Regions from separate parts of the Terrabacter lapilli genome, predicted to be linked through region 3. Evidence: riboswitches for the same ligand, from Rfam matches in the RefSeq annotation. Region 3 holds a riboswitch; each other region holds the start of a gene.

Region 1 (2,192 bases), on a different contig from region 3:
GCTCGGCAGGATCTCGCCCGGCTCGTCGCGCCACTCGCGCCCACCGACCCGCTCCACCGCGGCATCCACGCAGGCATCGAGGAGTGGCAGCGGAGGTATGCCGCGGCCGGGGGATCGGTCTCGGACCTGCCGGAAGGGCCGGGGCCGCGACGCGCCTCGCGCACCCGGACCGGCACCTCGGACCGCGGCCTGGCCGTCCTCGAGGGTGGAGATCACAGCGCCCGGCAGCAGCTGGTCAACGAGTCCCTCGTCGCCTGGGCCGCGGTCCTGCACGGCGAGATCGACGAGTCCGAGCTGGCCGACTGGGTGCCGTCCCTGGTCGGACCGCTTCGCGACCTGCACGTCCGTGACGCGATCGTGGGGTGGTTGTGTCCGGGGTGCGTGCCGCTGGATGGCTTTCCGGACCAGCTCCAGGTGCTCCTTGACGAGCTCCTCGGACCGGAGCTGCGTCTGCCACCGGCCGCCGGTGACGAACGGTCGGGGCCGGACACGGGGCCGGACACGGGGCCGGAGGAGGGCCCGTGGAGCGACGGCCACGGGTCGGGCGAGCCCCTCGACGTCAGACCGGGACTCGACCTCGACGACGCGCGCCTTGCTGCGGGCCAGCTGGACGGGTGGGACGAGGCGGCCGTGCCCCGGCTGGTGCTCGCCCGGCTCGAGCAGGTCTGCCGCCTGACCCCGCCGGCGCACGCAGCACCCCTGCTGTCGGTGGTGGCCTCGCTCGCCTGGTGGGTGGGCGACGGAGCCAGGTCGGGCGTCGCTGTCGACCGTGCGCTGGAGCTCGAGCCCGAGCACCGGCTCAGCCGGCTCGTGCGGCAGTCGCTCGACTACGGCATCCGCCCGAGCCGGTGCGCGTGAGGGCGTCCATGTCGTGGACGGCTGCGTGAGGCCACGAGGCGCCCTCGCGTATGGTTTGTCGAGGTCATGAGTACCAGTGACAAGCCCCGGCTCGCTGGTCGGCAACCCTCCTTCGCGGTGGGGTGCCCCGGGTGAGGACCTGGCCGCGCCCGTCCCGGGTGCGTGCAAGCGCGAGCACGAGGAGTGGTACCCGATGACCGTCACGCACCGGAAGCAGGGCACGCGGCGACCCGGACACGTCGGCGCGGCCGGAGGTGTCCAGCACACTGGGGTCGCCCCGTTCCCGTCGGGGCGCGCCACGCCGGCGCCGGCCCCGGGGCACGGGCGTCCCGGTGACGGCCGCGTCGACCAGCGCGGCGACGGCGTGTGGCGCGACGGCGACCCGGTCGGCCGGCGCCGGTTCGCCGACGTGGGCGACATCGAGCTCGAGCGCGGGGGCGTGCTGCCCGGGGTGCGCATCGCCTACGAGACGTGGGGAACGCTCAACGAGGCCCGGGACAACGTCATCCTCGTCGAGCACGCCCTGACCGGCGACAGCCATGTAGTGGGGGAGGCCGGCGATGGTCACGCGTCGCCGGGCTGGTGGAACTCGCTCATCGGTCCCGGGCGCCCGGTCGACCCCGGGCAGTGGTTCGTCGTCGCTGCCAACGTCCTCGGCGGCTGCCAGGGCAGCACCGGTCCGGCGAGCACCGCGCCCGACGGCCGGCCGTGGGGCAGCCGGTTCCCGTACGTCACGGTGCGTGACCAGGTCAAGGCCGAGCATCGAGTGCTCGCCGACCTCGGCATTGACCGCCTCGCAGCGGTCGTCGGCGGGTCGATGGGCGGCATGAGGGCACTGGAATGGGCTGTGAGCCGACCCGACGCGGTGGAGCGCTGCATCGTGCTCGCCTCCACCGCCTACGCCACCGCCGACCAGATCGCCTGGTGCCAGTCCCAGCTCCTCGCGATCCGCCACGACCCCGACTTCTCCGGGGGTGACTACTACGCGAGCGGACGTCGGCCCGACGCCGGTCTGGGCCTCGCCCGCCGCATCGCGCACATCACCTACCGCACCGAGGCCGAGCTCGGGCAGCGCTTCGGCCGCGAGCCACAGCTCGGCGAGGACCCGCTGCAGGCCGGTGAGCGGGGGCGCTTCGCCGTCGAGTCCTACCTCGACCACCACGCCGGCAAGCTGGCGCGCCGCTTCGACGCCAACTCCTACATCGTCCTCACCGAGGCGATGAACTCCCACGACGTCGGGCGTGACCGCGGTGGGCTCCGGGCGGCGCTGGCCCGGGTCACGGCCGACTGCACCGTGGTCTCGGTCGACACCGACCGGCTCTACCCACCACGGC
Region 2 (2,192 bases), on a different contig from region 3:
GCGGACGGGCCGAGGTCGCGCAGCAGCTGCACGCGCGCCTTGAGGATGTAGGCGAGGTTGGCCCCGAGGGGGCTGCCGACGCCGAGGTCCCGCGCGAAGACGAGGCCGTGGTAGCTCTCCTCGGGCGTGTTGTAGTTCGGGAACCGCTCCGGGTCCTGGGCGTAGTCGAAGCGCCCCGCGTCGACGATGACCCCGGCGATCGAGGTGCCGTGGCCGCCGAGGTACTTCGTCGCGGAGTGCACGACGACGTCGGCGCCCCACTCGATCGGCCGGATGACGTAGGGCGTGGCGATGGTGTTGTCGACGACGAGCGGCACGCCGTGCTCGTGGGCGAGCGCGGCGACGGCCTCGATGTCGAGCACCTCGGCCTTCGGGTTGGCGATGGTCTCGCCGAAGAAGGCCTTGGTGTTGGGCCGCACGGCCGCCCGCCAGGACTCGATCGAGGTCGGGTCCTCGACGAAGCTGACGTCGATGCCGAGCTTGGGGAAGGTGAACTTCAGCAGGTTGACGGTGCCGCCGTAGAGGCTGGGGGAGGCCACGATGTGGTCGCCGGCCTCGGCGAGGTTGAGCAGCGCCAGCGTCGTGGCGGACTGCCCGGAGGCCACGAGCAGCGCCCCGACCCCGCCCTCCAGCGCGGCGATGCGCTGCTCGACGACATCGGTCGTCGGGTTCATGATCCGCGTGTAGATGTTGCCGAACTCCTTGAGCCCGAACAGGTTTGCGGCGTGGTCGGTGTCGTTGAAGACGTAGCTCGTCGTCTGGTAGATCGGCAGTGCGCGCGCTCCGGTGGTGCCGTCGGCGGACTGTCCGGCGTGGATCTGCTTGGTCTCGAAGGACCAGTTGGGCTCGGTCATCGCTCGGTGCTCTTCCTCGGTCGTGTCGGTGACCGGGGCTGCGGGTTCAGCAGCCGGCGCACCGACGGGTCGGTGCGGGAGAGCGACTCTCGGGAGGTCTCTCCGCGCTTGCCCGCGCGCCGGGTGGCGTCGACGGGCCAGGTCCTCACCCGGGGCACCCCACCGCGGTTGGAGGGTTGCCGGCCAGCGAGCCGGGGCTTGTCGCTGGCGCTCATGACCTACCGGGGAGTGTACGTATGCGTCGCGACCGAGAGTGAGCGGGTGTCCTCATCGTGGACGCCGACACGGCATACGGCTCGGCCCCGCAGTTGACGCTGCGTCGCCCGTGGCGTCGCTCACGAGGCGGCCCGGGTCGTCCGAACCGGCGAGTAGGATCACCGTCCGTGAGCACGAACGCCGACTTCGACCTGTTCCGGACCAGCGAGGACCACGAGGCCCTCCGAGAGGCCGTCCGCGCGGTCGCCGAGGACAAGATCGCCCCGTACGCCGCTGCCGTCGACGCCGAGGCGCGCTACCCGCAGGAGGCGCACGACGCCCTCGTCGCCTCGGACTTCTTCGCCCCCCACGTGCCGGAGGAGTACGACGGCGTGGGGGCCGACGCGCTCGCCACCTGCATCGTCATCGAGGAGGTCGCCCGCGTCGACGCGTCGGCCTCGCTCATCCCGGCCGTCAACAAGCTCGGCTCGCTCCCGCTCATCCTCGACGGCAGCGAGCAGGTCAAGTCCCGCTACCTGCCGCCGCTCGCCAAGGGTGAGACGACCTTCTCCTACGGCCTCTCCGAGCGCGAGGCCGGCTCCGACACCGCGTCGATGCGGTGCCGGGCGCGCCAGGACGGCGACGGGTGGGTCCTGTCCGGGCAGAAGTCGTGGATCACCAACGCCGGCGTCTCCGAGTACTACACGGTGCTCGCCGTGACGGACCCCGACGGCCCGCGCGGCGGCAACGTCACCGCCTTCGTCGTCGAGAAGTCCGACGAGGGCTTCACGTTCGGCGAGAAGGAGCGCAAGCTCGGCATCAAGGGCAGCCCCACCCGCGAGCTGCACTTCGACGACGTCCGCCTCCCCGCCGACCGCGTCGTGGGCCAGGTCGGCGACGGCCTGAAGATCGCGCTGCGCACCCTCGACCACACCCGCGTCACCATCGGGGCGCAGGCGGTCGGCATCGCCCAGGGCGCGCTCGACCAGGCGCTGGCCTACGTCAAGGAGCGCAAGCAGTTCGGCAAGCGCATCGCCGACTTCCAGGGCATCCAGTTCATGCTGGCCGACATGGCGATGGAGCTCGAGGCCGCGCGCCAGATGGTCTACGTCGCGGCAGCGAAGTCCGAGCGCGGCGACAAGG
Region 3 (2,192 bases):
GCGTCAGGCGTGATCTGGCGCCAGCCGAGCGCCACTGTCGCGCCATCCGTGCAGGAGACGACAGTCAACGCGTCAGCCGTCCACTCGAAGATGGCGTCCTGCTTGAACCGCCACCCGAGGTCGACAGCCTCCTGCCGCGTCAGGCCGACGATCGCAACGCTCGGTTCGACGTGCAGCCACGCCGGGTCGGCCCCGGCCGCCGGGTGGTACGCCGCGTTCCTGGCGTCCGGCTGCGCGACCAGGGCGCGCTGCGCGCGACGGTTGTCCGACTCCGTGGCCGGCCGGCCGTGCGGGTTGTATGCCGTGACGATGTGGACCGCCTGCGCGGGTGCGTCGCCGGCCGCTGCCCCGACTCGCCACTTTCGATGACGACGAGTCCAGCCGGCAGGTGCAGACGCAGTTGCACCGAGAGACAGGCGTCGCGAATCATGCGCGGAAACCCTCCGTGACGTCGGCGGGTCCGCTGGCATCCGCGCGCCTCGAAGTGGGGTGCTCAGCGATGCCGGCGCTGGCATCGGGACGCCATTCGTCGTGGGTCGCCGGGTCGAATCGGGTCCAGATGCCCTGCACGTAGCACCGCCGGGCGCGATACCCAGCGCGCTGCAGACGCTGGGTGATGTGGAGCGCCTCAGGGACTCGTGCGGAATGGACCTCGATCACGTCGACGCCCAGACGGTTACCGCGCTCTGCTCGAGCAACGAGATGGTCGACCGCCGCGACGGACGTCGTCCCGCCGAGGAGCTCGTAGTCGAGCCAGAGTTCGTCGATCTGCCGGTCCCCGACGGCACGAAGGAGTTCGACCGCATCGTGGCCGCGGCGAACTTGGAGGTGGGATCGCCGGTCTCGAAAGGCGCGTGTGTCGTCGACGAGGACGACCAGCGGAGTCTGCGGGCGAAGCTCGGGAAGCAGGGATGGGTGCATCCACAGCCCCTTTCGGTCCAAGGAGCCCCTGAACCGAGGCCCGCTCTGGCGGAGCCGACGGATGCCGGCGCGGCCGGGTCTTCCTTGGACGGCACCGGGGCGGACCGGTTGCCGGGCGACCCCTCCAAGGTGGGTGACGGTCGCGCCTCTTGACCCGGGAGACATGATGAAAGGACGCCTCGGACATCAGCGTGGCTTCCGGCCGCCTACTTGGGCTCCCACGTCCGCCGACTCGCGGCGTATTGCCGCGGTCTTTGCGACAGCGCCGCTCGACTCGCTCCGCGCATCCGCCGAGCGCCGAGCGCCGAGCCGATAGGCGCGGATATGGCAGCTCCTTGGCGGCAGGTCGCGACGACGCTGAATCAGCTGCACGCGCGAGGCGACGGCAACCTCGACGGCGACCTTTGCAGCACTCGCATCCGAGCTTCACGACCTACCGAACCCGGCGCCGCGCGACGGCATCGATGAACCGCATACGCGCGCAATGCGACGTGCAGCTGGGAATGGCACCTTGGGCCCAAGCCTCAACTCATCCACCTAGAATACAGCGCTGAGCCTTTTGACAACCAGGCTCGAGAGGCAGCCTCGAATGTGTACCGGGTGCACTTTCGCCGCCCAGCCTAAATCGTGCCACCCCTTCCACGGGCGTGGGATGCAGAACACGGGCCCAGCCGTTGAAGAGAGCAGCAAGCAGGTCATCCCATCGACCGGAGAAGATCTCGCGATGACGGCCTTCTGTTGTAGGCAAATCGCCTCGACCGCGCCGAGCGGAGAGGAGGGCAGGCGGCGACGCCCGCGCTCAGGCCGCTTAGCCTCCTACTCCAATTCCTGACGATCCTGGAATTCGCCTGCGTAAACAACTAGATCGCGCAGCGACTCCTGCCAGCCCACAATCGCCGAATACGCGTCCGCAACGTCGCCTGGTTCTAAGCCGAGCGTTGGGTCTGCCAATCTGCCCGTTAGCCAATCCTCGAGCGCTGCCGGCACGGGCTCGCCAAGCGCGTTCGACATCGTTCCCTCGTCGTCGTTCGGGTAGGCACTGAACCATAGACGACACGCCGTCGGCAGAGGCAGAACGCCGATGAGGTGATCAACGTTGACGGCGTCCTCCCGGATCCACTGCCCTCCCAGTTCGAAGATTCGCGGGTCCACGTCGTCCACGCGGTAGCGATGGCCCAGTACTTGATCGCCAAGGGTGTTGAGGAGGCTGAGCGTGGCAGCCTCCTTCCATTCTGCCGCTGGCAGGCGGCTCCTTAGATCCCCGCGGTCTG
Region 4 (2,192 bases), 650 kb from region 3:
ACGATCGAGGTGCCCTTGAAGAGGCTGATCACCTCGTTGGCGGCGTTCGGCAGGATCGAGCGCATCGCCTGGGGCAGGACCACCTTGGTGAACTGGCGCAGACGCGGGATGCCCAGGGCTGCGGCTGCCTCGCGCTGTCCTTCGTCGACCGCGAGGATGCCGCCGCGGATGATCTCGGCGGCGTAGGCCGCCTGGTGCAGTGCCAGACCGAGGACGGCGGCGCCGAGGGCCCCGAACAGGTCGTTGGTGGAGACGCTGCCGAACGAGGGGCCGAAGGGCAGCCCGAAGGAGATGGTCTGGTAGAGGTAGGCGATGTTGAACCAGAAGAGCAGCTGCACGATGAGCGGGATCGAGCGGAAGGCCCAGATGTAGGTCCACGCGACCGAGCGCAGGAAGCCATTGTGGGACAGGCGCATTGCCGCGAGGACGACGCCGAGGGCAAAACCGGTCACGGTCCCGAGCACGGTGAGCTGGATGGTGGTGCCGAGAGCGCGCACGATCGTCTCGCTGGCGAAGTACGCGGCGAAAGTGGACCACTCCCAGCCGGGGTTGGTGGCCAGCCCGTTGACGAACATCGCGACGAGGACGAGCACGCCCGCCACACCTACCCAGGTCCACGGCGTGCGCCGAGGGACCACGGTGAGGACGGGCGACGTGTCGGGCACGGCGGTGAGGACGGCCGTCGCGGGCGGTGGAGCAGGAGCGGATGGGGAAGGTGCCGCCTGAGCGGTTCTCGGGACGGAGGTGGTGGACACTGAGGGTCTCCTGGGGACACGGGCACGCCCGTCGGGGACGGGTGGCGTGGATAGAGGTCTGCGTCGTTGCCGCCCGGCGCACGGGGTCGCCGGGCGGCCAGGTCGCGTACCGCCGGGGCTACGTCAGTCGACGTCGGCGAGGCGGTGCGTCACCGACGACAGAGCGCGCTGGAGACGCGGAGCAGGTCGACGTGCCGACGGGCCACCAGGGTGGTCGTCCGTGCGGTCATCTCTGCTCCTCGGGTCTCCGGGACCCGATCAACGAGTCCGCGCTTGCCGGCGCCATCAGCGACCGGCCAGGTCTTCACCCGGAGCACCCCGCCGCGGAGGAGGGTTGCTGTCCAGCAAGCCGGGGCTGTGCACTGGAACTCGTGACCTGCGGTGAGCGTACGCACACCGGTACGAAGCGGGCAACCGCATGGATGCGGAGCGCAAGACCGTTCACACACATCGACAGAGAGACTCGGTAGACACCAAACATGTTGCGGCACAATGTGATCCGGTCGGGCAAACTCACTGAGACCGCGCCCAATACCCCACTAAAACAGTAGGAAAAGATCCTGCCGCGTTTCGCATGTCGAGATGGTCCCGGGATCGAGACGACAGCTGGTCCCCAACTTGTGACGCTCGGGCGAACGCCTCAACCGTGGACGTGGTCCTGCGGCACTACGAGTCAGTCCTGTGGGGGCAGCAGCGCAGCCGCCGTGCCGGCAAGGCAAGGGCCTCGAATCGCCACGGCGCAGAAGTCCGTCGCGATTGCATACCCCCCTCCCCCGCATCGCCGCAGGTCACGGGCGGGAGGCCCGTAGGAGACGCCCCGTCCCGGGCCCGATTTCCCCACATATTCCCCGCGGAGCCATTCGGCTCTCACGTTTCCGCAGGTCAGAGGCTTGCAGAATAGCCTTCGGAATCCGTGGCGCCACGTACCCTCCCGGGGTACATGCAAGAGGCCCCGACCCGCGTTTGCGCTGGTCAGGGCCTCTCGGCGCACTGGGTGGCAGGTGAAGGATTCGAACCTTCGTAGCTTTCGCGACGGATTTACAGTCCGCTTCCATTGGCCGCTCGGACAACCTGCCTTGGTGCGTCTGGAAGGATAGCAAGAGATCGGGCGGGGTCAGTAATCGGGACCACGGCGACGTGTCCGGCATGTCCGCGTGCCCACGGCCACCCGTCCGACAGCCCAGCCACACGCATCTGGAAGGACCCACCGATGGCCGACTCCTCCTTCGACATCGTCAGCAAGTTCGACAAGCAGGAGATCGCGAACGCGGTCAACAGCGCGAGCAAGGAGATCGCGACGCGCTACGACTTCAAGAACGTCGGCGCCTCGGTCGACCTCGCCGGTGACGTCATCAAGATGAAGGCGAACACCGAGGAGCGTTGTCTCGCAGTCCTCGACGTCGTGCAGACCCACCTCGTCAAGCGCAAGGTCAGCCT

The links. Region 3 has a riboswitch for S-adenosylmethionine ahead of ABD241_RS10340 (cyclic-phosphate processing receiver domain-containing protein). Riboswitches for the same ligand answer to the same signal wherever they lie in the genome.
Region 1: it holds a riboswitch for S-adenosylmethionine, as region 3 does, so the genes downstream of both, metX (homoserine O-acetyltransferase MetX) here and ABD241_RS10340 (cyclic-phosphate processing receiver domain-containing protein) in region 3, are expected to answer to the same signal.
Region 2: it holds a riboswitch for S-adenosylmethionine, as region 3 does, so the genes downstream of both, ABD241_RS16720 (bifunctional o-acetylhomoserine/o-acetylserine sulfhydrylase) here and ABD241_RS10340 (cyclic-phosphate processing receiver domain-containing protein) in region 3, are expected to answer to the same signal.
Region 4: it holds a riboswitch for S-adenosylmethionine, as region 3 does, so the genes downstream of both, ABD241_RS20690 (putative leader peptide) here and ABD241_RS10340 (cyclic-phosphate processing receiver domain-containing protein) in region 3, are expected to answer to the same signal.

What each region holds. Positions count from the first base shown of each region.
Region 1 covers NZ_BAAAPU010000009.1:89,363-91,554, reverse strand. The annotation lists gene ABD241_RS15340 (DUF4192 domain-containing protein) at 1-858, shown strand, start outside; SAM riboswitch class IV at 921-1,035, shown strand; gene metX (homoserine O-acetyltransferase MetX) at 1,052-2,192, shown strand, end outside.
Region 2 covers NZ_BAAAPU010000009.1:393,605-395,796, reverse strand. The annotation lists partial or broken gene ABD241_RS16720 (bifunctional o-acetylhomoserine/o-acetylserine sulfhydrylase) at 1-911, opposite strand, end outside; SAM riboswitch class IV at 954-1,073, opposite strand; gene ABD241_RS16715 (acyl-CoA dehydrogenase family protein) at 1,238-2,192, shown strand, end outside.
Region 3 covers NZ_BAAAPU010000007.1:533,221-535,412, reverse strand. The annotation lists gene ABD241_RS10345 (DUF3293 domain-containing protein) at 1-470, opposite strand, end outside; gene ABD241_RS10340 (cyclic-phosphate processing receiver domain-containing protein) at 427-921, opposite strand; SAM riboswitch class IV at 959-1,076, opposite strand; gene ABD241_RS10335 (hypothetical protein) at 1,738-2,192, opposite strand, start outside.
Region 4 covers NZ_BAAAPU010000007.1:1,183,401-1,185,592, reverse strand. The annotation lists gene ABD241_RS13560 (amino acid ABC transporter permease) at 1-665, opposite strand, end outside; gene ABD241_RS20690 (putative leader peptide) at 905-985, opposite strand; SAM riboswitch class IV at 1,020-1,132, opposite strand; tRNA gene ABD241_RS13555 (tRNA-Tyr) at 1,751-1,831, opposite strand; gene ABD241_RS13550 (YajQ family cyclic di-GMP-binding protein) at 1,966-2,192, shown strand, end outside.